DNA from 4 places in the Streptomyces sp. JN8 genome. Region 1 is predicted to be linked to each of the others. Evidence: riboswitches for the same ligand, from Rfam matches in the RefSeq annotation. Region 1 holds a riboswitch; each other region holds the start of a gene.
What was found. Region 1 has a riboswitch for cobalamin ahead of ACY0MR_RS12960 (ribonucleoside-diphosphate reductase subunit alpha). Riboswitches for the same ligand answer to the same signal wherever they lie in the genome.

Region 1 (7,404 bases):
CGTACATCGACGACAGCTTGCCGATGGTCGGCGTCTCCAGGAACAGGTTCAGCGACTGCGACTGGTCCAGGAACGGGGTCCGGGCGGCGGCCATGTCGATGAGACCGCGCTGCGGGATCTCCCAGGCCGTGCGGTACAGCTCGCGCACCTCGGCCGGGACCCAGGTGAAGCCGGCCACCGAGCCGTTGGAGTCGCGCAGCGCCTCACGGGTCTGCGCGTCCCACACGCCGAGCTTCTTCAGCTCGTCGACGAGGTACGAGTTGACCTGGAGGAACTCGCCGGACAGCGTCTCGCGCTTGAAGAGGTTGGAGACCTGGGGCTCGATGCACTCGTAGACGCCGGCGATCGAGGCGATCGTCGCGGTCGGCGCGATGGCGAGGAGCAGGCTGTTGCGCATGCCGGTGACGGCGATCCGCTCGCGCAGCGCGGCCCAGCGCTCGGGCCAGTTGAGCTCCACGTCGTAGTGGTCGGGGTGCAGCACGCCGCGGGCGGTGCGGGTCTGCTCCCAGGCGGGGACGGGGCCGTTGCGCTCGGCGAGGTCGGCGGAGGCCTCGTAGGCGGCGAGCATGATGCGCTCGGCGATCCGGGTGGACAGTGCGCGTGCCTCGGCCGAGTCGAACGGCAGCTTCAGCTGGAAGAAGACGTCCTGGAGGCCCATGGCGCCCAGGCCGACCGGACGCCAGCGGGCGTTGGAGCGGCCCGCCTGCTCGGTCGGGTAGAAGTTGATGTCGACGACCCGGTCGAGGAAGGTGACGGCCGTGCGGACGGTGGCGTCGAGGCGCTCCCAGTCGATGTCCCCGCCGGTCACGAAGGACCCGAGGTTGACCGAGCCGAGGTTGCAGACGGCCGTCTCGCCGTCGTTCGTGACCTCGATGATCTCGGTGCAGAGGTTCGAGGAGTGGACGACGGTGCCCGGCTCGGCCGTCTGGTTGGCGGTCCGGTTCGAGGCGTCCTTGAAGGTCATCCAGCCGTTGCCGGTCTGGGCCAGGGTCCGCATCATCCGGCCGTACAGGTCGCGGGCCGGCATCGTCTTGCGGGCCAGGCCGGCGGCCTCGGCCTTGCGGTAGGCGGCGTCGAACTCCTCGCCCCACAGGTCGACCAGCTCGGGCACGTCCGCCGGGGAGAACAGCGACCACTCGCCGTCGGCGTTGACCCGGCGCATGAACTCGTCCGGGATCCAGTGCGCGAGGTTGAGGTTGTGCGTGCGGCGCTGGTCCTCGCCGGTGTTGTCGCGGAGCTCCAGGAACTCCTCGATGTCCGCGTGCCAGGTCTCCAGGTAGACGGCGGCGGCGCCCTTGCGGCGGCCGCCCTGGTTCACCGCGGCGACGGAGGCGTCGAGGGTCTTCAGGAACGGGACGATGCCGTTGGAGTGCCCGTTGGTGCCGCGGATCAGCGAACCGCGGGCCCGGATGCGGGAGTAGGAGAGGCCGATGCCGCCGGCGTGCTTCGAGAGGCGCGCGACCTGGTGGTAGCGGTCGTAGATGGAGTCCAGCTCGTCCTGGGGGGAGTCCAGGAGGTAGCAGGAGGACATCTGCGGGTGGCGGGTGCCGGAGTTGAAGAGCGTGGGGGAGGACGGCAGGTAGTCGAGCCGGCTCATCAGGCCGTAGAGGGCGGCGACCTCGTCGAGCGCGCGGACGCTGTCGTCCTCGGCGAGGCCGCAGGCCACGCGGAGCATGAAGTGCTGGGGGGTCTCGATCACCTTGCGGGTGATCGGGTGGCGCAGCAGGTAGCGCGAGTAGAGGGTGCGCAGGCCGAAGTAGCCGAAGCGGTCGTCGCCGGCCGCGTCGATCGTCGAGTCGAGCCGGTCCGCGTGCTGCGCCACGAACTCCGCGGTGCGGTCGGCGATCAGGCCCTCGCGGTGGCCGACGGCGACGGAGGCCGAGAAGGAGAACGAGCCCTGGCTCGCGGCCTCGTCGGCGATGGTGATGGTCAGGAGCCGGGCGGCGAGCCGGGAGTACGCCGGGTCCTCGGCGATCAGACCCGCGGCCGCCTCGGTGGCCAGCTCGCGCAGTTCCGCCTCGTCCGCGGCGGCGCTGCGGCCGCGGAGCGCGGCGGCGGCGACCCTGCCGGGGTCGGTGTCGGGGAGGTCGGCGGTGAGGTCGGTCAGGGTCCGCAGCAGCACGGTCCCGGGGCCGTCGCTCTCGACCGCGGAAGCCTCGGCGGAAGCCGGATCGGCAGGCGCGATGGTCACGTGGGGGCTCTCCCTCGCTCGGCTCGGGGCCGCGGCGGGGGGAGGAGGGCACGCGGGGGTCCGGACGCCGGACGCGCTGTGTCCACCGGCCCACTCCGCGAGGCCCGGAAGTCATCGGCACCCGGAACGATCGGACCGGGTGCGCTGCCGGCAGGTCCTCGGACTCACCTCGTCCGAACACGTCGTATCCGTACGAAGCACACCGTTGCGGGACAGTTCCGGATTCGCGCCGGATTCCCCTGCGTCGACAGCGAGCACGAGCATACATGTGGGGGGCTCCGCTTGCGGAACCCCCCACATGTTGTGTCGCGCCGGGGAGTCAGAACTCCAGGGCGTAGGTGCGCAGAGAGTGATCGGGGATCGGTTCCCAGTCCCGGTGGGGCGTGCGGACGAAGCCCAGGCGCTCGTAGATCCGGTGCGCGGAGACCATCGTGGCGTCCGTGGACAACACGATGCGGCGGCACCCCGGGAGGGCCTGCGCCCGCTCGATGCAGGCCCGTACGAGGGCCTCCCCGACGCCCCGGCCGCGGGCCTCCCGGGAGACCACGAGCATCCGGAACTCGGCCTCGCCGTCCACGGCGATGTCCGCCCACGGGGTGTTGCCGGTGGCGAAGGTCACCCCGCCGAGCAGCCGGTCGTCGGCGTCCTCGGCGAGCAGCACCTCGCTCTCCCGGGCCCGCCGGGCCGTGTCCCGGAGCACGTGCAGATACGAGTCCTCCGCCCCGTACTTCAGCAGCCCGTCGCTCAGATAGGTCCCCGCGGTGAGCTCACCCAGCGCCTCGTAGTCCTCGGGCCGTACCGCCCTGATCGTGAAGTCCATGAGGGCAGTGTGCCTCCGGCGGGCCGACCGGCGTCAGGGCGGTCCACGGGACGGGCCGCCCCGCCTCCGGGGAGGCGGGGCGGCCCGTGGGTGCCGCGACGGCCGGGGTCCGGCCGGGCGGTCAGTGGGTCTCGGCTCCCACCTTCGGGAGCTTCGTGTCGACCCCGCGGTCGCCCGCGTCGGCCGTGTAGTCCTCCGGGGAGGTCTCGTCGACGCCCTCGGGGGCCTTCACGGCCTTGAGGACGAAGGTCAGGACGACCGTGACGAGGACGTTGAGGAGGAAGGCGGTGAGACCGATGTAGCCGATCTCGCCGATGCCCGGGATCTCGGCGGAGGAGCCGCCGAAGTGCTTCTGGGTCGGGCTGGCGACCCCGTACGCGGCGACCGTGCCGTAGACCATGCCGACGGCCCAGCCGCCGAGCAGCGCCCAGCGGTGGAACCAGCGGGTGAACAGGCCGCCGACGAGGGCCGGGAAGGTCTGCAGGATCCAGATGCCGCCGAGCAGCTGGAAGTTGATCGCGACCGTCTTGTCCATGGTGAGGACGAAGGCGAGGGCGCCGACCTTCACGAGGAGCGAGACCAGCTTGGAGACCTTGGTCTCCTGGGCCGGGGTCGCGTCCGGCTTGATGAAGTCCTTGTAGATGTTCCTCGTGAAGAGGTTGGCCGCGGCGATCGACATGATCGCCGCCGGGACGAGCGCGCCGATGCCGATGGCGGCGAACGCGACGCCCGCGAACCAGTCGGGGAACATCGTCTCGAACAGCTGCGGGATGGCGAGCTGGCCGTTCTTCACCTGGATGCCGGCGGCGATCGCCATGAAGCCGAGCAGCGCGAGCAGACCCAGCATCAGCGAGTACAGCGGCAGGATCGTGGTGTTGCGGCGGATGACCTCGCGGCTCCGGGACGACAGGGTCGCCGTGATGGAGTGCGGGTACATGAAGAGCGCGAGCGCCGAGCCGAGCGCCAGGGTCGCGTAGGTCCACTGGCCGGCCTCGCCCGGGACGAGCGAGCCCCGCGGCTTGTCGGTCGCCGGGTTGACCTGCGCGTAGGCCTCGCCCGCCTTGGCGAAGATCTCGTCGAAGCCGCCCAGCTTGATCGGGATGTAGATGATCGCCACCGCGATGACGATGTAGATCAGGGTGTCCTTGACGAAGGCGATGAGCGCCGGGGCGCGCAGACCCGAGGAGTAGGTGTAGGCCGCGAGGACGCCGAAGGCGATGAGCAGCGGCAGGTCCTTGATGAACCAGTGGGTGTTCTCGCCGCCGCCGACGCCCATCACGTCCAGGACGGCCTGGATGCCGACGAGCTGGAGCGCGATGTACGGCATGGTGGCGAGGATGCCGGTCACCGCCACCGCGAGGGACAGGCCCTTGGAGCCGAAGCGGCCGCGCACGAAGTCCGAGGTGGTGACGTACCCGTGCTTGTGCGAGACGGACCAGAGCCGCGGCAGGAAGGTGAAGATCAGCGGGTAGACCAGGATCGTGTACGGCACGGCGAAGAAGCCGGCCGCGCCCGCCGCGTAGATGGCCGCCGGGACGGCGACGAAGGTGTACGCGGTGTAGAGGTCGCCGCCGAGCAGGAACCAGGTCACCCAGGTGCCGAACGACCGGCCGCCCAGGCCCCACTCGTCGAGGCTGTGCTCGTTCTCGGCCTTGCGCCAGCGCGCGGCCAGGAAGCCCATGACCGTGACGGCCAGGAAGAAGAAGATGAAGACGGCGAGTGCGACGCCGTTCACGCCGTCCTTCATCGCGCGTCACCGCCCTTGCGGCCGCGCTGGTCCAGCTGCCAGAGCTTGTACGCCACCATGGTGAGCGCGGTGGACACCAGCACCCAGAGCATCTGGTACCAGTAGAAGAACGGGATGCCCGCGAAGAGCGGTTCGACCTTCGCGTACGAGCCCACCCAGAGCATCGCCACGAACGGCGCGAACAGACAGAGCGCGATCACCACCCTCAGGGGCGTGATGGTGGGTTGTTTCCGTTGTGTCGCTTCTGACATGGCGATTCCGGTCCCCTCACTGATCACCTCGGTAATGCTGGGGAAATCTAGGGGACGGTTCCGCTGCACGGAACCCCTGTCCGCATAACGGATGGGACTCCGTCAGCTGTGCGTGTGGGAGCGGTCCCCCGGCACGGGGCGGGACGGGGGTCAGGCGACAGGCCCTAGAGCCAGCCCTCCTTGGCGGCCCGCACGCCCGCCTCGAACCGGCTGCGCGCGCCGAGCCGGTTCATCAGTTCGGAGCTCATCCGGCGCACGGTCCGCAGCGACACCCCGAGCCGCCGGGCGGCGATGTCGTCGGTGCAGCCGATGCCGAGCAGCATGAGCAACTCCCGCTCCTGCGGCGAGAGGTCGTGCGCGTCGCGGCGCGGGCTCTCGCCGAACGGCGTGCCCGCGTCCCACAGCCGGTCGAAGAGCACCAGGAGCGCGTGTACCAGGCCGGGGCTGCGGACCTCCAGGGCGCCCGCCCGCCCGTCCTCGGGATCCACCGGGACCAGCGCGGCCTCCCGGTCGACGATCACCATGAGCATCGGCACCACGGGCACCGTCCGCGCCTCGCCGCCGAGGTCGCAGTACCAGCGCACGTACTCGACGGTCGGCGGGTCGTTGCGGAAGCTCTCCTGGTAGATCGAGCGGATCCGCACACCGCGTTCCAGGGCGAGTTGGTCGAGCGGCTGGCTCGCGTCCATGGTGTCGGGGAGCTGCGCCCCGCCGGGGAGCAGCGAGAGGCACTCGGTCCTGGCGTTCGCGGCCAGGTCCTCCAGGCGCTCCCGGACGTTGTCGAGGCCGGTGATGCGGTCCACCAGGTCGTGCCGCACGCCCGGTTCGGCGTGGTCGGCGTACGAGGCGAGGATGCCGGCCACGGCCCGGCCGGCCTGCTCGACCTGGCGCTTCCGCTTGCTCAGCTCGGCCTCGGCCCGGGACAGCAGGAAGGAGAAGCCGACGTCCGGATGGAAGGGTTCGACCTCGCCGGACGAGTCGTCCATCAGGACCAGCTTGAGGTCCGCGAGGCAGGCGAGCGCCTCGCGGACCTCGGGCTCGGGGCGGCCCAGCTGGGCCGCCATCTCCGCCACGTCGAACTCGGGTCGCTCCAGCAGCAAGCGGTAGACGGCCTCCGTCGACTCCTTTATGCCGAGCGCCTCCAGCATCCCCTGTCTCCCCCTCGTCACGTTCCGTACCGCGACCGCCCCGCATTCGTGATCGCGGTCGTCGATGCTAAGCGGGAGAACCCGTCTAGGTCTAGACCAATTGGAGTGAACTCCGGGATGTGGGACGGGCCGGGACCGCGGGCGGGGTGCGGCGGCGTCCGGCCGCCGCGTCGAGCACCGCCGCCATCGCGAACCCCGACACCAGCAGCGCCAGTTCGACCTGCGGACCGATCCCGACCGCGAGCACCGCGAGCGCGCCCGCGCCCGCCGCCGCGAGCCCCGCCCCCGGGGGGCCGCCCGCCGCCGACGCCACCGAGCGGTCGAGCGACACGCAGAAGGCGAACACCCCGACGACCAGGGGGACCCAGCCGGTGACCGCCCCGGTGCCGGCCGGACCCCATTGCCACAGCACGGTCAGCGCGCCGGCCGAGGCGAGGGCGGCCAGGACGGCGCGGAGCACGGCGCCGGCCGCCGCCCCCGCACCCGGGAAGCCGGACGGCACCGGGAGCAGGACCAGAACGGCCAGGGCGGCGAGGGCGGCCGCGGGGACCGCGAAGGGCAGCAGCCCGTAGACCCCGTCCACCAGATCGCGGTCGACCACGCCCGAACCGCCGACCGCCGCGGATGCGGGCCCCGCCGCGAAGGCCGACCGCACCGCCGACACCGTCGCCGCGCCCGCCGCCGTCATCGGCTCCTCCTCCGGGACGACCACCACCACGGCCGTGCCGTCGCGCCGCCACTCGTCGCCGCGCGGCGCCGCCGCGAGCAGCACCCCCGGCACCCGGGCCGCCCGCGCGGCCGCCGCCCGCGGATCGGCGCCCTCGGGGAGCAGGACCTCCAGGGGGTTGAGGACCCCCGAGGGCACCCCGGCCGCCGCCAGCCGGTCCAGGCCGTCGCGGGCCGGGCCGCTCGCCACCAGGGCGGTCGCCTCCGGATTGCCCACCCGCAGCTGCGTGGCCGCGCCGGCCGCGAGGACGAGGAGGATCAGACCGCACACCGCGGGCACCGGACCCGAACGTCCTCCGCCCCGCCCCGCCGCCCCCGCGGCCCGGGGCGACCGCCCCGCCGCCGCGGGCCCCTCCGTCCGCCGCGACCGCGTCGACCGCGTCGCCACCGAGCGGAGCACCGGCACCAGGGTCAGGGCCGCCGCCGTGCCCACCGACCACACCGCCAGCCCCGCGACCCCGACCGAGCGCAGGAACGACGCGGGGAAGAGGGCCAGGACCGCGCAGGCCGCCGCCCCCGCC
Region 2 (7,404 bases), 2.9 Mb from region 1:
CGCGCCAAGCGCACCGCGGACCGGCTCGTCGCGACCGGCAAGCCGCGCCCCGCGGAGTACGGCGGTTCGGACGAGTCCTTCGCGCAGATGCTGAAGCGCGACGACATCGACCTCGTCTACATCGCCACCCCGTGGGAGTTCCACTACCGGCAGGGCAAGGCCGCGATGTCGGCGGGCAAGCACGTCATCGTGGAACTGCCCATCGCCACCGAGCTCGACGAGTTGTGGGACCTCGTCGACACCTCGGAGCGCACGCGCCGCCATCTCATGCTGGCCGAGAACTGCAGCTACGGCCGCAACGAGCTCGCGATGCTGAAGATGGCGCACGAGGGCCTGTTCGGCGAGATCACGAACGGCCACGGCGGCTATCTGCACGACCTGCGTGAGCTGCTCTTCTCGGACACGTACTACACCGATTCCTGGCGCCGCCTCTGGCACACCCGCAGCACCGCGTCCTTCTACGCCATGCACGGGCTGGCTCCGATTGCCGCCGCCATGGACATCAACCGCGGCGACCGGATGACGGTGCTGCGGGCCACCGCCACCGCGCCGAGGGGCCTCGCCGACTACCGCGAGCGCTTCGTCCCCCGGTCCCACCCCTCGTGGCGGGAGACGTACGTCAACGGCGACCTCGTCACCTGCCTGATCGACACCGCCAAGGGGCGGGTCATCCGCGCCGAGCACGACGTCAGCTCGCCGCGCCCCTACAGCCGCATCAACACCCTCGCGGGCAGCCGCGGCATCTTCGAGGACTACGCGGGCGTCATGGCGACGAGCGGCGGGCGCATCTACGTCGAACCCGACCACGGCGGTCACTCCTGGCGTGCCGCCGACGCCTACCGCAAGGAGTTCGACCACTGGCTGTGGAAGAAGATCGGTGACGACGCGGCGAACAACGGCGGTCACGGCGGCATGGACTACGTCCTGCAGTGGCGCACCGTGCAGCTGATGCGGGCCGGGCTCGTCCCGGACATCGACGTCTACGACTCGGCCGCCTGGTGCTCCCCCGTGCCGCTGAGCGTCAAGTCCCTGGCCGCGGGCGGCCGTCCGGTCGAGATCCCCGACTTCACCCGGGGCTCCTGGGTCAACCTGCGGATGGGCCTGGACTCGCGCGCCTCCGACATGCCTCCGGTCGGCTGACCATCCCGCTTCCCGCACTCTCGCGAAGGAGACAGACCGTGCGACCAGTCCGAGTGATCAGCCTGCTCAGAGCCGGGGCCGCCGCGGCGGCGATACTTCTCGTCCCCACGCCGGTCCTCGCGGCCGCACCGGCGCCCGCCGCGGCGAGGACGGAGGTGGCCGTCTCACCGGTCGACCTCCAGGGGCCCGCCATCTCGGCGGTGAAGGTGACCGTCAAGAACGCGGGGCCCGACCGCATGCGGTCCCTCAAGGTGTCCTTCGCCGGGCCGGTGGGCTGGTCGGTGCAGCCGGCCGAACGCACCGTGAGCGGCGCCCTGTCCGCCGGCCAGTCCGTCGTCACCGAGTTCAGGATCCAAGTTCCGGAGCAGCGACCGGGGTTCACGATCCGAACGTTCACCGCTGCCGCGACGTACCAGGGCGGTGACGGTGCCGGGTCCGCCACCGGCACGCTGTCCCAGCGCTCGGGCGAGCCGCTGGCCGATCTCAAGGCCGCCTACAACGGGGTCGCCGTCACCGACGAGTCGGACACCGCGCCCGGCGACTACGACGGCGAGGGCAACAGCTTCTCCGCTCAGAAGCTCGCGGCCGTCGGCCTGACCCGCGGCGCGTCCGTGAGCGCGCTGGGCGCGAAGCTGACCTGGCCGGACGTGCCGAGCGGTACGAAGGACAACGTGGCGAGTGCCGGACAGGCGGTCACGCTGAACGGGCAGGGCAGCCGGCTCGTCTTCCTCGGGTCGGGCGTCGGAAGCGGTGCGACGGGAACGGCCACCGTGTACTACCGGGACGGGACCTCCGCCAAGGGTTCGTTCGGCTTCCCCAACTGGTCCTTCTCCCCCGCCGATGCGCACGGCGCGACGCTGGTCGCGTCGTCCGACGGCCGGAACCGCCCGAGCGGGTACGGGAACGCCGGCATCGCCTACCGCGTGTTCGCCCACTCCATCCCCCTCGACGCGGCCAAGCAGGTCGACTTCGTCGTCCTGCCGGACAACAGCGGCATCCATGTCTTCGACATGGCCATCGCCCCTTGACGCCCCTCGCGTGACCACGCTCCGCGGCAGCCGCCCCCGGGCCTTTCGGTCCGGGGGCGGTCGGCGTCCGGCGGGCGGCCCTCCGGCCCCGCCGGCCCGGACGTCCGCGGTCTCCGGGCGGGTACGCGCTACCGCGGCTCCCGTACGACGGCGAAGAGCGCGCGCTCCGCGGGCAGGCCGTCCGCGTCGAAGGCGCGATGGCGGCCCAGGTGCTCGACGCGCGCTCCCGCGCAGCTCTCCCGCAGGTACTCCGTGAGCCAGGCGTCGGGTGTGGGCGTCATAGGGGGAAGGCCGAAGGAGTCGGGCATCTCGGCTTCGCCGGTGTCGAAGAACAGCACCTTGTCGGTGCGGTCCCAGAGGCCTCGAAGCAGCTGCGTGGCGGTTTCGAGGCCGAGCTCCTTGACCAGGTGGTGCCAGAGGGACAGCAGGAGGGTGCAGTCGGTGGTCGGCAGGAGGCCGAGGGTGTCGGTGCGCAACTCCAAGGCCATCACCGCGACGTTGTCCAGGCGGTTGCGCCGTACGGCCGTCGTCGTGGTCCGCACGAACCTCGGATCCGCTTCCAGCGCGACCACGAGAATGCCGAGCCCGGCGAGTTTGATCGGGAAGTAGCCGGCGTTCGAGCCGATGTCCTTGGCCGTCCTCACTCCCAGGCGTGCGACGACCGGCTCCATCGCCGTCCAGCGGGACCTGCTGCCGGCCGCGCGCCGGGCCTTCCGCACCGGCAGGCCCGGAACCGGCTGGTACAGGCCCTCGGGCAGGACGTCGAGGCGCAGGCGGATCAGATCGATGGTGTCGTTGAGCCGGCGGCACGCGCGCGGCATCAGCCGGAGCGCAGCGACCTGTTGGTGGAGACGAATCAGGCGGGTGGAAGCCTGGGATTCGTTCAGTCCGTCCACGGGTTACCCCTGTCGGCTGCCGAGCCGTCGCCGCTGTCGCGTCGGCTTCCGAGGTCCGGCGCTCTTCGTGCCCGGACCTCGCACTGTCCCCGCCACCGGCACACGTCACCTGTGTGCCCTGCAGGCACTCATCGCCCAGTTTAGACGAATGTGTACATACAACGCATCGTGTGCACGCCGACCGGCGAGACGCGGCCCCGCGACGGCTCACGGGTGGGGACCGCGGGGCCGGGGCGGCTCGGCAGGGCTTCCTCCCTCGGGTGCGGGAGAATCGGGCGATGGACCGATCCGACGATGACGCACGACCCGACCGGCATCGCGACACACCCCGGCCTTCCTGGGCCGTGGCGTACGACGGGGGCCGCCCGGAGGGCGGGCGCGCCTGCGGCCATGCCGCGACCCTCCCCGTCGCGCCGGATCAGCCGGCCGATGCCTGCGCCGAGTGCCTTTCCTCGGGTGGGAGTTGGCGGCGGCTGCTCTGGTGCGCGACGTGCGGACACGTCGGTTGCTGTGACAGCTCGCCGGGGCGGCACGCGTACCGGCATCACGACAGGACCGGGCACCCGGTCGCGCTGACTCTGTCCGCGGACGAGGACTGGGCCTGGTGCTACGAGGACGAGGTCTACCTCGTCCGGTGAGCCGCCTGCGGACGGGAGCCGGGCGGGCGGGCGTGGCGTCCTCGGACGGCCGTACCCCGCCGCGTACGCCCGGGCGAGCCGGGGGGGGCCGCCCCGGCGCGATGCCGGTCGCCGAGGCGGCGCGAGCCGTCAGAAAGCCGGCCCCGGTGCCGGTACGGGCCCGGGCAGGGGCCCCGGGTTCGGGCCGGGCTCCGGGCGCGGATCGCCGGGCTGCGGGTCCGGACCGGGCTGCGGAGGAGCCGGGGGTACCGGGTCGGGCCCGCCGGGCGTGGGCACCGGGCCGGGGACCGGACCCGGCTGCGGGCCGGGACCTGGGCCGGGGGCCGGGGTGGGGTTCGGGGGCACCGGATCGGGCGGCGGAGTGCCCAGTTCCGTCGTCCCCGCGTGCCAGGGCTCGCGACCGGGGTCCGGCGGTGGCCCCGCCGGGCCGGGAGGGACGGGACGCGTGGGGGGCGCCAGTTCCGGATCCGACGGGTCCGGCAGATTCGGACGGCCGGTCCGTACGTCGCTTCCCATGATCACACCGCCTTACCGGGTAGGGAGGGATGCTGTTCTCCTCCCCCACTCGGCTGCCCGGAGAGATCCCGCTCATGCGCCCGCGAGGACAGGTGCACCCGGGCGGCGGCACGGGCGTGCGCAGGTACGCCCTCCGTTCGGCGACTGCCGGTTCGAGATCGAAAGGCCGGCCGTCCGCGGGCGAGAGCGGCGGCCGGACGGCCCTCAGCCGGCCTTCCCTCCGGCGGGCGGCTTGCCGGGTCCAAGATCGCCCTGTGGTAGTTTGCCCGGGCCAGTCGTACCCCTGTACGTATCGACACGGTATGTGCGCGGGTCAGGGAATCCGGTGGGAATCCGGAGCTGACGCGCAGCGGTGAGGGTGACGGGCGGAGCAGCGGCCACTGGGTCCCGACGGGCCCGGGAAGGCGTTCCGTCCGGACGACCCCGAGTCCGAAGACCTGCTGGCGCCCCGGACGGCGTGCCGTCGTCCGGGAAGCACCGTACGACAGGCTCCGCGCATGAGCCCTGACGCAGAGGACTCCTCCTGTGCCCCTCGCCCACCGTTCCCGTGCCGCCGTGCTGCTCGTGGCCGCTGCCGCCCTCGTCTCCGGCTGCGGCGACACCACCGGGGCGGCCAAGCCCGAGGCGAAGCAGGCGGGGCCCGGCCATCCGGTCCGTCTGGACAACTGCGGACAGCGGGTCGAGCTCGACCACGTCCCCCGCCGGGCCGTCGCCCTGGACCAGGGATCGGCCGAGATCCTGCTCTCCCTCGGTCTCGCCGACCGCATGGTGGGCACCGCCACCTGGACCGATCCGGTCCTCGGCGGGCTGGAGAAGGCGAACGCGACCGTGCCCCGGCTCGCCGACCGCTACCCCTCCTTCGAGAAGGTCCTCGACGTCGAACCGGACTTCGTCAGCGCGTCCTTCCTGTACACCCTCGGCAAGGGCGGCGTGGCCCCGCGGGAGCGGTTCACGAAGCTCGGCGTGCCCACCTACCTCTCCCCCGGCGACTGCGTCGGCAAGGACAACGGCGGCGGTGGCGACGGTGTGCGGACGAGGCCACTGACCATGGACACCGTGTACGGCGAGATCCGGGACCTCGCCCGCGTCTTCGGCGTGCCGGAGCGCGGGGAGAAGCTCATCGGCGAGCTCCGCGCCCGGGTCGGGAAGGCCACGGCCGGCGCGGACTTCGGCGACGCGTCCGTCCTCTACTGGTTCTCCGACTCCCAGGGACCGTACATGGCCGGCTGCTGCGGCGCTCCCGGCATCGTCAGCGGGGCGCTCGGCGTGAGGAACGTCTTCGACGACACGAAGGAGGAGTGGCCGCAGATCAACTGGGAGACCGTCGCCGACCGCGATCCCGACGTGCTGGTGATCGCCGATCTGACCCGCAGGGCGCAGTCGGCGGAGAGCGCCGCGAAGAAGATCGAGTTCCTGGAGTCCCACGCGGTCACCCGCAACATGACGGCGGTGCGGAACAAGCGGTACGTGATCCTCAGCGGTCAGGCCATGAACCCCACCATCCGCACGGTCGAGGGCATCGAGAAGGTCTCCGCCGCGCTCAAGACGTACGGTCTCGCGAAGTGACCCGGCCGGGGCTGGAGACGGCGGACCCGCCGGACCGTGATCACGCCGACCGGCCCGCCGCGGTGGGTCGGTCCGTGCGCGCCTCCGTCCGCACGTCCCGCGCCCTCGCGACGGTGGCCGCGGTCGGCGGGGTCGTCCTGCTGTGCGCCTCGGTCGCCGTCGCCCTCACGATCGGTCCGGCCGACATCCGCGTCTCGGACTCCTGGTCCGTCGTGGCCGCCCACCTCGGTGGGAGCCCGTCCGGCCTGAGCGCGATCCGCGACGGCATCGTCTGGGAGCTGAGGCTGCCGCGTACCCTCCTCGCGGCCGTCTGCGGCGCCGGCCTCGCGGTCTGCGGCGCGGTGCTCCAGTCGCTGCTGCGCAACCCGCTCGCCGACCCGTTCGTCCTGGGCGTCTCCTCCGGGGCCTCGACCGGTGCGGTGGCCGTCATCGTCCTCGGCGCCGGCGGGGGCCTGCTCCCCGTGACCGGGGGCGCGTTCCTCGGCGCGCTCTGCTCCTTCGCCCTGGTGCTCGTCCTCAGCCACACGCTGGGCGGGTCGACCGACCGCGTCGTGCTGGCCGGGGTGGCGGCGATGCAGCTCTTCTCGGCCCTCACCTCGTTCGTCGTGATGACCGCCGCCGACGCCGAGACCACCCGAGGGGTCCTGTTCTGGCTGCTCGGCTCCCTCGCGGGAGCGGACTGGACGGACGTCGGGGTGTGCGCCGCCGTCCTCGCCGTCGGACTCGTCGTCTGCGGCGGACACGCCCGCACGCTGGACGCCTTCGCGTTCGGCGAGGACGCGGCGGCGACGCTCGGCGTCGGGGTCGCGCGGACCCGTCTCGTCCTGCTCTCGGTCACCGCCCTGCTGACGGCGGTCCTGGTCTCGTCCGCCGGCGCGATCGGCTTCGTCGGCCTGGTCCTGCCGCACGCGATCCGTGCCCTCGTGGGCCCCGGCCACGCCCGGCTGCTGCCCCTGACCGCACTGGCCGGGTCGGTCTTCCTGGTGTGGGCCGACACCCTCGCGCGTACGGTGCTCGACCCGCAGGAGGTGCCGGTGGGCGTGGTGACCTCCCTGGTCGGCGTCCCCGCGTTCGTCCTCGTCCTGTACCGCACCAGGAGCACCCGATGACCGACTCGGTCACGCACGTCGGCACCTCCGGGCTGCACGCCGCACGCGTCTCCCGTACCGCCGGCGGCGCTCTCGTCCTGGACGGCGTGACCGTCGCGCCGCGCCCCGGCACGCTCACCGGCCTTCTGGGACCGAACGGTTCGGGGAAGTCGACCCTCCTGAGGGTGCTGGCCGGAGTGCTCGCCCCGGACAGCGGGCTCGTGACCCTGGACGGCGATCCGCTGAGCACGGTTCCGCGCCGGGTGCTCGCACGGCGACTCGCGGTCGTCGAGCAGCACGCCGACACGCAGGTCGACCTCACCGTGACCGACGTCGTACGCCTCGGCCGCATTCCGCACCGCCGCGCCTGGTCGCCGGCGACGGCCGCCGACGAGGAGGCGGTACGGACCGCGCTCGCCCGCACGGGGCTCGCCGACCGGGCGTACCGCACCTGGCGCACCCTCTCCGGCGGCGAGCGCCAGCGGGTGCAGATCGCCCGTGCGCTCGCCCAGGATCCGCGCGATCTCCTCCT
Region 3 (7,404 bases), 2.3 Mb from region 1:
TCGCTGAACGTTCCCGGCGGAACGGCGCCGGCGGGGAAGTGGTACGGGACGTGGGGCCAGGACGTCGCCGTCCGGACGGGGCCGGTCGTCGGGGACAACCTGGTGACCCGGCTCCCGGCCGGCGTGGAGGTGCTGGTGGGCTGCCAGAGGAAGGGGCAGCTCGTCTCGGTCCCGCCGTACAGCAACGACTGGTGGGCGTATCTGCCGCAGTACGGGGGCTACGTCACCAACATCTACCTCAGCCATCCGGACAACCAGCTGCCGGACGTACCGCTGTGCACGAGTCAGAAGTGATCCCGGGGACTCCCGGAGAAGGAGTGACGATGTCGCGTACCTGGCGTTCCGCCCCCGGTGTGGTCGGTGCCCTCCTGTGGGTGCTGGTGTCCGCCTTCGCGGCGGCCCCCGCCCAGGCGGCGGTCTCGGACGGTCCCCGCGGCGGAGGCGGCCACACCGTGGTCATGCCACCGGCCCCCCGCGGCGAGGGGGCTTCCTCGCGGGCCGCGGCGGCCGTGTCGCCGACGGTCTCGCCGTGGGCGGACTACGTGCACACGTCGTCGGGCAGCCCCGTCACGTGTGCGTCGGGGAACCTCTGCACCGGGGTCTGGGACCCGGTGGTGGGCAAGTACAAGGTGTTCTTCCTCTACCGGTGCCAGCAGTACTCCCTGTCCCACTGGAACGGTGTGGGCCAGGTGGTGAACAACCAGGTCGGTGCCGCCGCGTTCTTCTACGGCCAGAACGGCCAGGTCCTGGACGTCGTCCTGCCGGAGCCCACGCCCTTCACGTACGACTGGACGCCCGTGTGGTCCATCCGGAACTGCTGAGCGGCCCCGCGCGGACACCGCCCGGTCGCCGGGGTCGCCTTCGGCGGCCTCGGTCACCGGGCGGTCGGCGTGATCGCGCGGGGGCCGCCCGGAACGGCCGGGCGGTCCGCTCCTCCTCCGGGCCTGCCGGCCGGTCGTTCAGGTCCGTGGGAACGCCGGCGCCGCCGGAGCGGGCCCCAGCGTCGTCGTACCGGGAGCCGAACGGTGGCCCAGCCCCGTGCGGTAGGCGTCCAGGGCCGCCTCGGTGCGGCCGCCGCGGCGCAGCAGGTCGCCCAGGAGACGGCACAGGTCGGCCAGGTCGCCGCTCGCTCCGCTGCGCTCCAGCAGCCCCAGGGCCGTGACGTAGTGCTCCTCGGCGGCCTCGGCGTCCCCCCGCTCCTCGGCGATCAGCCCGAGCAGCCGGTGCGCGCCGCCCGCGTGCACCGCGCCGTGCCGGTCGCCCAGTTCGAGGAAGGCCGAGAGCAGGCCGGAGGCCTCGTCGTGCCGTCCGAGCCGCCGCAGGACGTCGGCCAGCTCCACTTCGACCTGTGCGGTGAACAGCGCCGCGCGCCGGTCGCTGAGCATGTCTCGGGCGGCCCGCAACTCCGCCTCGGCCGCATCGAGTTCCCCGCGCTGGGCGAGGACGTAGCCACGCATCCAGTGGCAGTGCGCCAGGTCGGTGCGCAGGCTCAGCTGCTGGTAGATCGCCTGCGCCTTGGCCAGTGAGGCGTCCGCGTCGGCCGTGCGCCCCTCGGCGAGGAGGGTGCGGGCGACCTGCCGGTGCATGCCGGCCACCAGGGCCGGGTCGTCGACCTGCGGAGCGAGCGCCAGGGCGAGCTCGGCGGCGTGCGCGGCACGGGCATGGGCGCCCATGTCCATGTAGGGGCCGATCACGGCCGCGTACAGGACGACCAGCGCCTCCGGGTCGGTCAGCCCGCTCGTCCCGAGCTCGTCGATGGTGGATTCGAGGAGGTAGCAGGCGTAGCGCAGTTCTCCGGCCAGGAGGTGGGCGACGGCTCGGCCGCGGATCGCGTGGACGCGGCGGGGCAGCGGCTCGTCGGCGAGGAGTCGCTCGGCGGCCTGGAAGTGATGTCCCGCGTCGCCGAGTTGGCCGGTCTCCAGGGCGCAGTCGCCGAGTCCGAGCAGTGCGTCCGCCCGCTCGGGCACGAGGTCGAGGTGCTCCGCGTCGGTGAGGAGGCGCCGATAGTGGACGGCGGCCTCCTCCGCCGTCCCGGTGGCGAGCCGGCGGCGTGCCTCGACGAGGGCGAGCCGCAGCTCCGTGGCGAGGTGCGCGGGTCTTCCGGTGGCCAGCTCCTCGTACGTCGTGCCGAGCCGGTCCGCGAGGAAGCGCAGGGCGGTCTCCGAGGGTCTGACCCGGCCCGACTCCAGCGTCGACACGTACGCGGGGGTGTACGAGGGTTCGGCCAACTGCCGCTGTGTCAGTCCCCGTCGGGCGCGCAGCTGCTGCACTCGGCGGCCGATCGCGGCCGGTTCGTCCATCAGGGCCCCCAGGTTCGTGAACTGCCCAGTATCCAGGCGCGGCAGGCATTGCGCACGCCCTCGCCCTCCCCCTAGGTTAAGCGACTCGTTGACTGTGGTTACTTTCTTGCTTAACTCGCCTGGCAAGGGGCTGATTTCATGCGTTCAGCACGACGAGCGGTCATGGCGGTCGGAGCGGCCGCCGCCCTCGCGGCCGTGCTCGCCGCCGCACCCGGCAGCGCCGCCGCGGAGCCGCCGGCACCTCGTACGGCCGGGGTCGAGGTCGAGATACCGGGGCCCGAGGACGGCACGCTCGCCGGTTCCGGTCACACGCACGTGCCGCCGGAGGGCCGGGACCGGCCGGCCTCCCGCCTCTCGTCGGCCGAGGTGGCCGCCGACGGCGAGGTGGCCAAGATGGTCGACAACGGCTCCACCGCCGACCGGCTCGACATCGTCGTCGTCGGCGACGGGTACACCGTCTCCGAGCTGCCCCGCTTCCACGCCGACGCCCGGAGGAAGTGGGAGGAGCTGACGGCCGTCGAGCCGTACACCACCTACCGCGGCCTCTTCAACGTGTGGACCGTGGACGCCGTCTCGAACCAGTCCGGGGTGTCCGGCGACCCCTCGCCCGACACCGTCCGCGACACGGCCCTCGGCTCGTACTTCTGGTGCGACGGGATCGAGCGGCTGCTCTGCGTCGACCAGGACAAGGTCGACGGGTACGTCGCGAAGGCGCCGGAGGCAGACCTGGTCCTCGTCCTCTCCCACAGCACCAAGTACGGCGGCGCCGGCTACAACGAGCGCAGCGAGACCCTCGGCTACGAGGGGATCTCGACGGCCTCGGCCGGCAACGAGAAGTCCGGTCAGGTCGCGATCCACGAGACCGGCCACTCCCTGGGCAAGCTCGCCGACGAGTACTTCTACGCCGACTATCCCGGCTACGAGCGGTACGAGGGCCCCGAGCCCGCCGACTCCAACATCACCACCCTCACCGCCGGCGAGCTGGCCGACCGGGGAACCAAGTGGCACCGCTGGCTCGGCGAGCCGTCCCCCGACGGCGGCGTCGTCGGCGCGTACGAAGGCGGCGGCTACTACGCCACCGGGCTGCGGCGCCCCACCGAGGACTCCCTGATGCGGTCCCTCGGCAAGCCCTTCAACCTGCCCGGAGTGGAGGCGATGATCGCCGGCTTCTACCGCGAGGCGCGCATCGCCTCCCCCGTCACGGCCACCGACCGCACGCTGCGCAGGGGCGACACCGTCACGGCCCTGGTGCCCCGGCTGGCGGGGGCGGACGGGCGTCAGCTCACGGTCCGCTGGTACCTGGACGGGCGCGAGGTGAAGCCCCTCGCGGGGCGCACCCGGGTCCGGGTGTCCGACCTGTCCCTGAGGCTGCTCGACCTCCGGAAGCACACCCTGTCCCTCACCGCCGAGGACCGCAGCCCCTCGGTCCGGGACCGCGGCATCGCCCGGACGATGAGGTCCACGGTCAGCTGGACGATCCGGTTCTGACGGAGGACCGGCCGCGCCCGTCCGCCCGCCGACGGTGTCCCGCCGTCGACGGGGGGCCCTCGCCGCCGTCTCCGCACCGGCGCGACTCGGCCACCCGTCTCATTTCAGCGTCCGTATGGTGGACGCGGGCTCGCCCCCGGGTGATCCGGCACCCTAGTCTGGCCGGGCAGCTGGTTCGCCCCGTCCGCCAGGCGGGATGCGTCGTAAGAGGGAACCCGGTGGGAATCCGGGACTGCCCCGCAGCGGTGAGCGGGAACGACCGCCGTCATACGCACTGGGACCGGACAACGGTCCTGGGAAGCGACGGCCAGTAGGTGTCCTCCGGTCAGGCCGGAGAGCGTGCCCGCGAGTCCGAAGACCTGCCCGTTGCCCGCACGCGGACGATTCCGCGCGCGGACATTCCGGTGACCTCGTGGGCGGGTCGGCGTACACAGCGAGCGGCACGCACGGTCTTCTCCCGTGACGTGGTCCGCGCGTCCTGTCGTTCCCTTCGCGCCCGCGTCCCGTCGCCCGGGATGTCTCTGGACACATCTCGCGAAGGAGAGTTCCGTGACAGCGAAGCCCGCAGCCGCGGCCGCACGGGCCACCGTGTACGGCTACCCCCGCCAGGGTGGGAACCGCGAACTGAAGAAGGCCGTCGAGGGCTACTGGAAGGGCCGGGTCACCGCCGACGCCCTCCGGACCACCGCCGCCGACCTGCGCCGTTCGAACTGGCGGCAGCTGGCCGAGGCCGGCATCGACGAGGTGCCGACCGGTGACTTCTCGTACTACGACCACGTCCTGGACACCAGTGTCATGGTCGGCGCCGTCCCCGCGCGCCACCGCGCCGCCGTCGAGGCGGACGCGCTCGACGGCTACTTCGCCATGGCCCGCGGCACGCAGGACGTCGCGCCGCTGGAGATGACCAAGTGGTTCGACACCAACTACCACTACCTGGTCCCCGAGCTCGGCCCCGGCACCGTCTTCAGCGCCGACTCGGCGAAGCAGGTCGCCGAGCTGAAGGAGGCCGTCGCCCTCGGCCTGACCGCCCGCCCGGTCCTCGTCGGACCCGTCACCTACCTGCTGCTCGCCAAGCCCGCACCCGGGGTGGCCGAGGACTTCGACCCGCTCACCCTCCTCGACCGGCTGCTGCCCGTCTACGCGGAGGTCCTCGCCGACCTGCGCGCGGCGGGCGCCGAGTGGGTCCAGCTGGACGAGCCCGCCCTCGTCCAGGACCGCACCCCGGCCGAACTGAACGCCGCCGCCCGCGCCTACCGCGATCTCGGCGCGCTCACCGACCGGCCCAGGCTGCTCGTCGCCTCCTACTTCGACCGCCTCGGCGACGCCCTCAAGGTGCTCGCGGCGGCACCGGTGGACGGGATCGCCCTCGACTTCACCGAGCGCGCCGCCGGCAACCTCGACGACCTCGCGGGCGTCGGCGGACTGCCCGGAAAGCGGCTGGTCGCGGGCGTCGTGAACGGCCGCAACATCTGGATCAACGACTACCAGAAGTCCCTGGCCACCCTCGCGACCCTGCTCGGTCTCGCCGACCGGGTCGACGTTGCCGCGTCCTGCTCGCTCCTGCACGTCCCGCTGGACGCGGACGTCGAGCGCGACATCGACCCGCAGGTCCGGCGCTGGCTCGCCTTCGCCCGGCAGAAGACCACCGAGGTCGTCACGCTCGCCGAGGGCCTGGCGAAGGGCACCGACGCGATCACCGCCGAACTGGCCGCCAACCGCGCCGACCTGGCCTCCCGCGCCGACTCCGCCCTCACCCGCGACCCGGCCGTACGCGCCCGCACCGCCGCGATCACCGACGCGGACGGCCGCCGCTCCCAGCCGTACGCCGAGCGGGCCGCCGCCCAGCGCGCGCACCTCGGTCTGCCGCTGCTGCCCACCACCACCATCGGCTCGTTCCCGCAGACCGACGAACTCCGCGCGGCCCGCGCCGACCTGCGCGCCGGCCGCGTCGACACCGCCGGCTACGAGGAGCGGATCAAGGACGAGATCCGCGAGGTCCTCTCCTTCCAGGAGAAGACCGGCGTCGACGTCCTCGTCCACGGCGAACCCGAACGCAACGACATGGTGCAGTACTTCGCCGAGCAGCTCACCGGGTACGTCGCCACGCGGCACGGCTGGGTCCAGTCGTACGGCACCCGCTACGTCCGGCCCCCGGTCCTGGCCGGGGACATCTCCCGCCCCGAGCCGATGACGGTGCGCTGGACCACGTACGCGCAGGCGCAGACCGCCAAGCCGGTCAAGGGCATGCTGACCGGCCCGGTCACCATGCTCGCCTGGTCCTTCGTCCGCGACGACCAGCCGCTCGGCGACACGGCCCGGCAGGTGGCGCTCGCCCTGCGCGACGAGGTGGACGACCTGGAGGCGGCGGGCACCTCGGTCATCCAGGTCGACGAGCCCGCGCTCCGGGAGACCCTCCCGCTGCGCGCCGCGGACCACGCCGCCTACCTCGACTGGGCGACCGAGTCGTTCCGGCTCTCCACCAGCGGGGTCCGGCCCGGCACCCAGATCCACACCCACATGTGCTACGCCGAGTTCGGCGACGTCGTCCAGGCCATCGACGACCTCGACGCCGACGTCATCAGCCTGGAGGCCGCCCGCTCCCACATGCAGGTCGCCGGTGAACTCGCCGAGCACGGCTACCCGCGCGAGGCCGGTCCCGGTGTCTGGGACATCCACTCCCCCCGCGTCCCCAGCACGCAGGAGGCCGCGGCGCTGCTGCGCAAGGGTCTGGAGGCCATCCCCGCCGAGCGGCTCTGGGTCAACCCCGACTGCGGACTCAAGACCCGCGGCTGGACCGAGACCCGCGCCTCCCTGGAGAACCTCGTCACCGCGGCGCGGCAGGTCAGGAGCGAGCTGAGTACCGACGAGGGCTGACGCCCCGCGGACCCGGGCCGGGCGTCCCGACGTCCGGCCCGGGCGCCCACGACCGGATCCTCACTAGACCGGGGCGCCTGGGCCGTCTGGGTCCGCGAGGTGCGCGCCACGGCGGACGCGGTCAGGCTCGCGCACGCTCTCGTGTCCGCGTCCTGACCGACGTCCGTGTACACGACGTCCGCGGACCCGACGGCCGCGGACCCGACGGCCGCGGACCCGACGGCCGCTTCCCCTCCCGGCGAGGGGCAGCAGCCCGGGCGGGTCAGCGGTGGGTGAAGTCCGGGGCCCGCTTGTCGACGAAGGCCGCCATGCCCTCCTTCTGGTCGGCCGTCGCGAACACCGCGTGGAACAGACGCCGTTCGAAGCGGACGCCCTCGGCGAGCGTGGTCTCGAAGGCGCGGTTGACGGCCTCCTTGGCCATCATGGCGACCGGCTTCGACATGCCCGCCACGGTCTCGGCGACCGCGAGGGCCTCGGAGAGGAGGTCGTCGGCCGGGACGATCCGGGAGACCAGGCCCGCCCGTTCGGCTTCGGCGGCGTCCATCGTCCGTCCCGTCAGGCAGAGTTCCATGGCCTTGGCCTTGCCGACGGCCCGGGTGAGGCGCTGGGACCCGCCGATGCCGGGGATGACGCCGAGCTTGATCTCGGGCTGGCCGAAGACGGCGGTGTCGGAGGCCAGCAGGATGTCGCAGAGCATGGCCAGCTCGCAGCCGCCGCCCAGGGCGTAGCCGGAGACGGCCGC
Region 4 (7,404 bases), 4.3 Mb from region 1:
CGCCGTCACGGACAGTCTGTACACGGCCGGGCGGCGCGGGACCGGCGCCACCCTCTTCGTCGAGAAGATCGCGGGAGCCGCCGCCGAGGAGGGCGCTCCCCTGGAGCGCGTGGAGGCGATCGCACGCCGGGTCAACGAGCGCTCCCGCTCCTTCGGGGTCGCCCTCGGCGCCTGCACGACCCCCGCCAAGGGCAGCCCCACCTTCGACCTCCCCGAGGGCGAGCTGGAGTTGGGCGTCGGGATCCACGGCGAACCCGGTCGCGAGCGGCGCCCGATGATGACCTCCCGGGAGATCGCCGACTTCGCCGTCGACGCCGTCGTCGAGGACCTCCGCCCCTCGGGCCCCGTCATCGCCCTCGTCAACGGCATGGGCGCGACCCCGCTCCTGGAGCTGTACGGGTTCAACGCCGAGGTCCAGCGCGTCCTGGGCGAACGCGGGGTGCCGGTCGCCCGGACCCTCGTCGGCAACTACGTGACCTCGCTCGACATGGCCGGCTGCTCGGTCACCCTGTGCGAGGTGGACGAGGAGCTCCTGCGCCTCTGGGACGCCCCCGTGGCGACGCCCGCGCTGCGCTGGGGCCGGTGAGACGGACGAGGGGACAGGAGCCCGACATGACGCAGACCTTCGACGCCGCCTTCCTCGTGCGCTGGCTGGCCGCCGTGGCCGAGTCCGTGGACCGGGAGGCGGACCGGCTCACCGAGCTCGACTCGGCCATCGGCGACGCCGACCACGGCGCCAACCTGCGGCGCGGTTTCGCCGCCGTGACCACCGCCCTGGGCGAGGACCCGCCCGCGACGCCGGGCGCGGCCCTCACCGCCGCCGGCCGGCAGCTGATCTCCACCGTGGGCGGCGCCTCGGGACCGCTGTACGGCACGCTCCTCCGCCGTACCGGCAAGACCCTCGGGGACGACCCGCGCGTCACCCGGGAGCAGCTGGCGGAGGCGCTCGGTACGGGAGTGACCGCCGTGTCCCAGCTCGGCGGGGCGCAGGTCGGCGACAAGACGATGCTCGACGCGCTCACGCCGGCGGTGGACGGGCTGCGCGATTCGTTCGGCGCCGCGCGCGCGGCCGCCGCGGAGGGCGCCCTGGCGACCGTACCCCTGCGGGCGCGCAAGGGCAGGGCCAGCTATCTGGGCGAGCGGTCGGTGGGGCATCAGGATCCGGGGGCCACGTCCTCGGCGCTGCTCTTCGCCGCCCTCGACGAGGTCGCCCGCGGCGAGGAGCGGCCTGCCGCCGAGGGGACGGCATGAGCGGCGGGAGCGGAACCGGAGGCATGAGCGGCGGGAACAGCACCGGAGGGACGAGCGGCGGGAGCGGGACGGACGGTGTGGGTGGCGTGAGTCGTACCGACGGTGTGCGTGACGTGAGCGGGACCGGCGGCACGGGCCGCGGCCGCCCGGTCGGCATCGTGCTCGTGTCGCACAGCGCGGCCGTCGCGGCCTCCGTCGCCGAGCTGGCCCGCGGGCTCGCCGGGGGCGGCGACCTCGCCCCGATCGTGCCGGCCGGCGGGACCCCCGACGGCGGTCTCGGGACGAGTTCCGAGCTGATCTCCGAGGCGGCGAAGGCCGCCGACCGCGGCGCGGGGGTGGCGCTCCTCGTCGATCTGGGGAGTGCGGTGCTGACCGTGAAGGCCCTCCTCGCCGAGGGCGACGAACTGCCCGAGGGCGCCCGGCTCGTGGACGCGCCGTTCGTCGAGGGGGCGGTCGCCGCCTACGTCACCGCCGGCGCCGGCGGGGACCTGGACGCCGTGGCGGCCGCCGCTGCGGAGGCGTACGCGTACCGCAAGGACTGACGGAGGGAGCGCCCCCGCGGTCGTCCGGTGCCGCCCGGGCCGACTGCGGGGAGTGAGCGCGGGGCCGCGCCCGGTACCGGCCGTGTTGTGATCCAGCAGGTCAACGCACTAATGTCGCAGGGCCTTGGTGTACGGGAAACCGGTGCAGTACCGGTGCGGCCCTCGCCACTGTGATCGGGAGGTCCGGCTCCACCCCCGCGGGGAACGCCCTCGGGGAAGCCACTGGACCACGTCGGGAGACCGTCGTGGTGTGGGAAGGCGGAGTCGGACGGAATGACCGTCAGCCAGGAGACCGGCCAGGGTGCGTTGTCCATCCACGAGGTGCTGGAGAGGGTCTCCCAACCATGCATATAGCCGAGGGGTACCTACCCCCTGTGCACGCGGCCGCCTGGGGCGTCGCGTCCGCGCCGTTCGTCGTCCACGGGGTCCGCGCGCTGACCCGCGAGGTGCGGTCCAACCCGGAGTCCACGCTGCTGCTCGGCGCCGCCGGCGCCTTCACGTTCGTCCTGTCGGCACTCAAGTTGCCCTCGGTGACCGGCAGCTGCTCCCATCCGACCGGTACGGGTCTGGGAGCGATCCTGTTCAGGCCGCCGATCATGGCGGTCCTGGGGACCATCACCCTGCTGTTCCAGGCCCTGCTGCTCGCCCACGGCGGCCTGACCACGCTCGGCGCGAACGTCTTCTCGATGGCGATCGTCGGGCCGTGGGCGGGCTACGGCGCCTACGTGCTGCTGCGCCGGTTCGGCGCGCCGCTGATGGTCGCCGTGTTCTTCGGCGCGTTCGTCGCCGACCTGTCGACCTACTGTGTGACCAGCGTCCAGCTGGCGCTCGCCTTCCCGGACCCGGGCAGCGGCATCCCCGGCGCGCTCGCCAAGTTCGGCGGGATCTTCGCCGTGACGCAGATCCCGCTCGCCGTGAGCGAGGGCCTGCTCACCGTGCTGGTGATGCGCCTGCTCACCCAGTCCAGCAAGGGCGACCTGGTCCGGCTCGGCGTCCTCGCCGGGCGCACGTCGGAGCGACGCGAGGAGGCGGCCGCGCGATGAGCCGGAACGCGAAGATCAACACCCTGCTGCTGCTCGTCGTCGCCGCGCTCGCGGTGCTGCCGCTCGCCCTGGGGCTCGGCGACCACAAGGAGGAGCCCTTCGTCGGGGCGGACGCGGAGGCCGAGACCGCGATCACGGAGCTGCGGCCGGACTACGAACCGTGGTTCAGCCCGCTGTACGAACCCCCGTCCGGGGAGATCGAGTCCGCGCTGTTCGCCCTGCAGGCCGCCCTCGGCGCCGGCGTCCTGGCGTACTACTTCGGCCTGCGCCGCGGCCGTCGGCAGGGGGCGGCGCGAGTCGTCGCGGAGGGGTCCGGAACCGACGTGGCCGACGGGGCCGACGGGGCCGGGGCCGGTGCGGCCGACCTGCCCGGGGCCGGCGCACCCGGAGCCGCCGGAGCCTCCCGGGCCGCCACGACGGCGGCCGAGAGCGGTACCGGCGGAGGGCCGGCCGCCGGTGGAGGATCCGGCCGCGGACCGGGCGCGTAACCGCGGATGCTGCCGATCGACGCGGCGGCGCACAGCAGTCGCTGGCGCCGCCGCCATCCCGCCGAGAAGGCGTTCCTCGGCTTCGGTCTCACCCTGTGCGCGGTCGGCCTGCCGCCGTGGCCGGGCGCGCTGCTCGTGGCGGCGGCCACGCTCGCGGTGCTGCTCGGTCCGGCCGGTGTGCCGGGCCGGGCGCTGTGGCGGGCGTTCCGCATCCCGCTCGGGTTCTGCGTCACCGGCGCGGTTCCGCTGCTCTTCGAGGTGGGCGGCTCCCGCGGGTTCGTCGCCCTCGCTCCCGACGGTCCGGTGCACGCGGGCGAGTTGCTGCTGCGGACGGCCTCGGCGTCGCTCGGCGTGCTCCTCTTCGCCTTCACGACACCGGTGTCCGACGTCCTCCCCCGGCTGGTACGCGCGGGGGTGCCGGCGCCGGTGGTGGACGTGGCGCTGGTGATGTACCGGATCGTCTTCCTGCTGCTCGACGCGATGACCAGGATCCGGGAGGCCCAGGCGGCCCGGCTCGGGCACACCACGCGGGCCGCGACCTGGCGTTCGCTCGCGGGCCTCGGTGCCACCGCGTTCGTGCGGGCCTTCGACCGCGCCCAGCGCCTGCAGTCGGGCCTCGCCGGACGCGGATACGACGGGACCCTGCGGGTCCTGGTGCCCACCCGCGCGGTCTCCCGCCCGTTCCTCGCCGCGACGGGCGGCCTGCTCGCCGGTCTCGTCGCCGCCACCCTCGTACTGGAAAGGCTCCTTCCATGACGTCTCCGACCCCTGTCGTGGAACTGGTGAAGGCCGGCTTCGCCTACGAGGACGGGCCTCCGGTGCTGACCGGTGTGGACTTCGCCGTGGCGGAGGGGCGCGCGGTGGCCCTGCTCGGCCGCAACGGCAGCGGCAAGACGACCCTGCTGCGCCTGCTCAGCGGCGGCCTACGGTGTGCGAGCGGGACCCTGCGTCTGGACGGGGCGGAGGTGGCGTACGACCGGAAGGGGCTGACCCGGCTGCGGACCACCGTCCAGCTGGTGGTGCAGGACCCCGACGACCAGCTGTTCGCCGCGTCCGTGGAACAGGACGTGTCGTTCGGTCCGACGAACCTGGGGCTGCCGGAGGACGAGGTGCGGCGGCGGGTCCGTGAGGCCCTGGCGGCGCTGGACATCACGGCGCTCGCGGACCGGCCGACGCATCTGCTGTCGTACGGGCAGCGCAAGCGGGCGGCGATCGCGGGCGCGGTCGCGATGCGGCCGCGCGTCCTGATCATGGACGAGCCGACGGCGGGCCTCGACCCGCACGGGCAGGAGCGGCTGCTCGACGCGCTCGGGCGGCTGCGGGAGGGCGGCACGACGGTGCTGATGGCCACGCACGACGTGGACCTGGCGCTGCGCTGGGCGGACGAGGCGGCGGTGCTCGCCCCGTCGGGGCTGCGGACCGGACCGGTCGCGGAGCTCCTCGCGGACGACGTGCTGCTCGCCGCGGCCCGGCTGCGCCGCCCCTGGGGCACGGCGGTGGCCCGGCTGCTCCGCGGCCACGGGCTGCTTCCGGAGGGGGCGGCCGAGCCGCGCACCCCGGAGGAACTGGACGCCTGGCTCGGGGCGGCGGCGTCGCGCGGGACGGAGTAGGCCGGGGGCCGCGGCGTCACGCGCCCGCCGCGGCCGGAATCCCGGGGCCGGGCACCGCCCCGTGCTCGACAGGGCGCCCGCCAGGCGCTGCGTACCCGCCCGGCGCCCCGCCCCGGTCCGGTCCGGTCCGGTCCGGTCCGGTCCGGTCCGGTCCGGTCCACCACTGTCCACCCCGCTCCGTCTCGCTCCGCCCCAGTCCCTCCGCCCCGGTCCGGTCACCGCACGGCACCGCGCACACGGCGCCACCCGAGAAAGCTACCGAGTAGTAGAGGTCACATCCCGAATCTTCTGCAACTAGTTGCATAACGAGAGGGGCTCCTCTAGAACTGAGGGCGACGATCCTGCGCGAGGAGGCGCCCGCATGACCCCGTACCCGCACCTGCTGAGCCCGCTCGACCTCGGGTTCACCACCCTGCCCAACCGGGTGATCATGGGATCCATGCACGTCGGGCTCGAGGAGACCGAGCACGGCTTCGAGCGCATGGCGGCCTTCTACGCCGAGCGGGCCCGCGGCGGCGCGGGCCTCATCGTCACCGGCGGCATCGCGCCCAACGACGCCGGTCGCCCCTGGGACGGCGGCGCCAAGCTCACCACCGCGGACGAGGTCGCCGAGCACCGGCTGATCACCGACGCCGTGCACGCCGAAGGCGGCCGGATCGCGATGCAGATCCTGCACTTCGGCCGGTACGCCTACCACCCCGCGCTCGTCGCGCCCAGCGCCCTCAAGGCCCCCATCAGCCCCTTCGTGCCGAACGAGCTGACCGACACCGAGGTCGAGCAGACCGTCGAGGACTACGCCCGCTGCGCCGAGCTCGCCAAGGAGGCCGGATACGACGGCGTCGAGGTGATGGGCTCCGAGGGCTACCTCATCAACGAGTTCATCGCCGCCGCGACCAACCGGCGCACCGACCGCTGGGGCGGCTCCTACGAGAACCGCGTCCGCTTCCCGCTGGAGATCGTCCGCCGGATCCGCGAGCGCGTCGGCGAGGACTTCATCCTGGTCTACCGCCTCTCCATGCTGGACCTCGTGCCCGGCGGCTCCACCCTGGAGGAGGTCGTCCGGCTCGCCAAGGAGATCGAGGCGGCCGGCGCCACCATCATCAACACCGGCATCGGCTGGCACGAGGCGCGCATCCCCACCATCGCCACCTCCGTGCCGCGCGGCGCCTACACCTGGGTCACCAAGAAGCTGATGGGCGAGGTCTCCGTGCCGCTCGTCACCAGCAACCGCATCAACACCCCCGAGGTCGCCGAGGAGATCCTCGCCGACGGCCGCGCCGACCTCGTCTCGCTCGCCCGCCCGTTCCTCGCCGACCCGGACTTCGTCGCCAAGGCCGCGGCCGACCGCGCCGACACCATCAACACCTGCATCGGCTGCAACCAGGCCTGCCTGGACCACACCTTCAACCTGAAGATCACGTCCTGCCTGGTCAACCCGCGCGCCTGCCACGAGACCGAACTGGTCCTCTCCCCCACCCGCCGCACCAAGCGGATCGCCGTCGTCGGCGCGGGCCCGGCGGGGCTGTCCTGCGCGGTCTCGGCGGCCGAGCGCGGGCACTCCGTGACCCTGTTCGACGCGGCCTCCGAGATCGGCGGCCAGCTGAACATCGCGAAGAAGGTCCCCGGCAAGGAGGAGTTCGACGAGACGCTCCGCTACTTCCGCGTCCAGCTCGACGAGCGCGGGGTCGACGTGCGCCTCGGCACCCCGGTCTCGGCCGGCGACCTGGACGACTTCGACGAGGTCGTCGTCGCCACCGGCGTCTCGCCCCGCACCCCCGGCATCGCGGGCGTGGACCACCCGAGCGTCCTCAGCTACCTGGACGTGCTGCGGGACGGCGCGCCCGTCGGCGAGCGGGTCGCGATCATCGGCGCGGGCGGCATCGGCTTCGACGTCGCGGAGTTCCTGACGGACGGCGGGGAGGGCGCGAGCCAGGACCCCGAGACGTACTTCCGCCAGTGGGGCGTCGACACCTCCTACGAGAACCGCGGCGGCCTGCGCACCCCGGAGCGCGCCGCACCGCCGCGCCAGGTGCACCTGCTCCAGCGCAAGGAGTCCAAGGTCGGCGCCGGTCTCGGCAAGACCACCGGGTGGATCCACCGCACCGAGCTCAAGCACCGCGGCGTCGCGATGGTCGCGGGCGTGTCGTACGACCGGATCGACGACGAGGGCCTGCACCTCACGATCGGCGGGGAGCGGCAGCTGCTGCCCGTCGACACCGTCGTGCTCTGCGCGGGCCAGGAGCCGCGCCGCGACCTCTACGAGGAGCTGATCGCGGCGGGCCGCACGGCGCACCTGATCGGCGGGGCCGACGTGGCCGCCGAGCTGGACGCCAAGCGGGCCATCGACCAGGGCACCCGGCTCGCGGCCGGCCTGTGACCGCGGTGGCCGGCCGCTCCTAGGATGCGCTCATGTCCCTCCCGCACGCGATCCTGACCGCCCTGCTCGAGAAGCCGTCCTCCGGTCTCGAAC

Region 2: it holds a riboswitch for cobalamin, as region 1 does, so the genes downstream of both, ACY0MR_RS00870 (ABC transporter substrate-binding protein) here and ACY0MR_RS12960 (ribonucleoside-diphosphate reductase subunit alpha) in region 1, are expected to answer to the same signal.
Region 3: it holds a riboswitch for cobalamin, as region 1 does, so the genes downstream of both, metE (5-methyltetrahydropteroyltriglutamate--homocysteine S-methyltransferase) here and ACY0MR_RS12960 (ribonucleoside-diphosphate reductase subunit alpha) in region 1, are expected to answer to the same signal.
Region 4: it holds a riboswitch for cobalamin, as region 1 does, so the genes downstream of both, ACY0MR_RS32350 (energy-coupling factor ABC transporter permease) here and ACY0MR_RS12960 (ribonucleoside-diphosphate reductase subunit alpha) in region 1, are expected to answer to the same signal.

Annotation. Positions count from the first base shown of each region.
Region 1 covers NZ_CM147852.1:3,031,373-3,038,776, reverse strand. Annotated here, with positions in the region: gene ACY0MR_RS12960 (ribonucleoside-diphosphate reductase subunit alpha) at 1-2,191, opposite strand, end outside; cobalamin riboswitch at 2,324-2,455, opposite strand; gene ACY0MR_RS12955 (GNAT family N-acetyltransferase) at 2,511-3,011, opposite strand; gene mctP (monocarboxylate uptake permease MctP) at 3,133-4,758, opposite strand; gene ACY0MR_RS12945 (DUF3311 domain-containing protein) at 4,755-5,009, opposite strand; gene ACY0MR_RS12940 (LuxR C-terminal-related transcriptional regulator) at 5,174-6,157, opposite strand; gene ACY0MR_RS12935 (MMPL family transporter) at 6,249-7,404, opposite strand, start outside.
Region 2 covers NZ_CM147852.1:172,778-180,181, forward strand. Annotated here, with positions in the region: gene ACY0MR_RS00850 (Gfo/Idh/MocA family protein) at 1-1,140, shown strand, start outside; gene ACY0MR_RS00855 (NEW3 domain-containing protein) at 1,179-2,168, shown strand; gene ACY0MR_RS00860 (methyltransferase domain-containing protein) at 2,297-2,989, opposite strand; gene ACY0MR_RS00865 (UBP-type zinc finger domain-containing protein) at 3,409-3,702, shown strand; cobalamin riboswitch at 4,474-4,677, shown strand; gene ACY0MR_RS00870 (ABC transporter substrate-binding protein) at 4,744-5,784, shown strand; gene ACY0MR_RS00875 (FecCD family ABC transporter permease) at 5,859-6,893, shown strand; gene ACY0MR_RS00880 (ABC transporter ATP-binding protein) at 6,890-7,404, shown strand, end outside.
Region 3 covers NZ_CM147852.1:717,439-724,842, forward strand. Annotated here, with positions in the region: gene ACY0MR_RS03185 (hypothetical protein) at 1-294, shown strand, start outside; gene ACY0MR_RS03190 (hypothetical protein) at 324-821, shown strand; gene ACY0MR_RS03195 (helix-turn-helix domain-containing protein) at 960-2,300, opposite strand; gene ACY0MR_RS03200 (M64 family metallopeptidase) at 2,439-3,788, shown strand; cobalamin riboswitch at 3,943-4,169, shown strand; gene metE (5-methyltetrahydropteroyltriglutamate--homocysteine S-methyltransferase) at 4,338-6,662, shown strand; gene ACY0MR_RS03210 (enoyl-CoA hydratase) at 6,925-7,404, opposite strand, start outside.
Region 4 covers NZ_CM147852.1:7,316,688-7,324,091, reverse strand. Annotated here, with positions in the region: gene dhaK (dihydroxyacetone kinase subunit DhaK) at 1-586, shown strand, start outside; gene dhaL (dihydroxyacetone kinase subunit DhaL) at 613-1,251, shown strand; gene ACY0MR_RS32355 (PTS-dependent dihydroxyacetone kinase phosphotransferase subunit DhaM) at 1,338-1,793, shown strand; cobalamin riboswitch at 1,902-2,108, shown strand; gene ACY0MR_RS32350 (energy-coupling factor ABC transporter permease) at 2,138-2,836, shown strand; gene ACY0MR_RS32345 (energy-coupling factor ABC transporter substrate-binding protein) at 2,833-3,324, shown strand; gene cbiQ (cobalt ECF transporter T component CbiQ) at 3,331-4,080, shown strand; gene ACY0MR_RS32335 (energy-coupling factor ABC transporter ATP-binding protein) at 4,077-4,934, shown strand; gene ACY0MR_RS32330 (FAD-dependent oxidoreductase) at 5,296-7,311, shown strand; gene ACY0MR_RS32325 (PadR family transcriptional regulator) at 7,344-7,404, shown strand, end outside.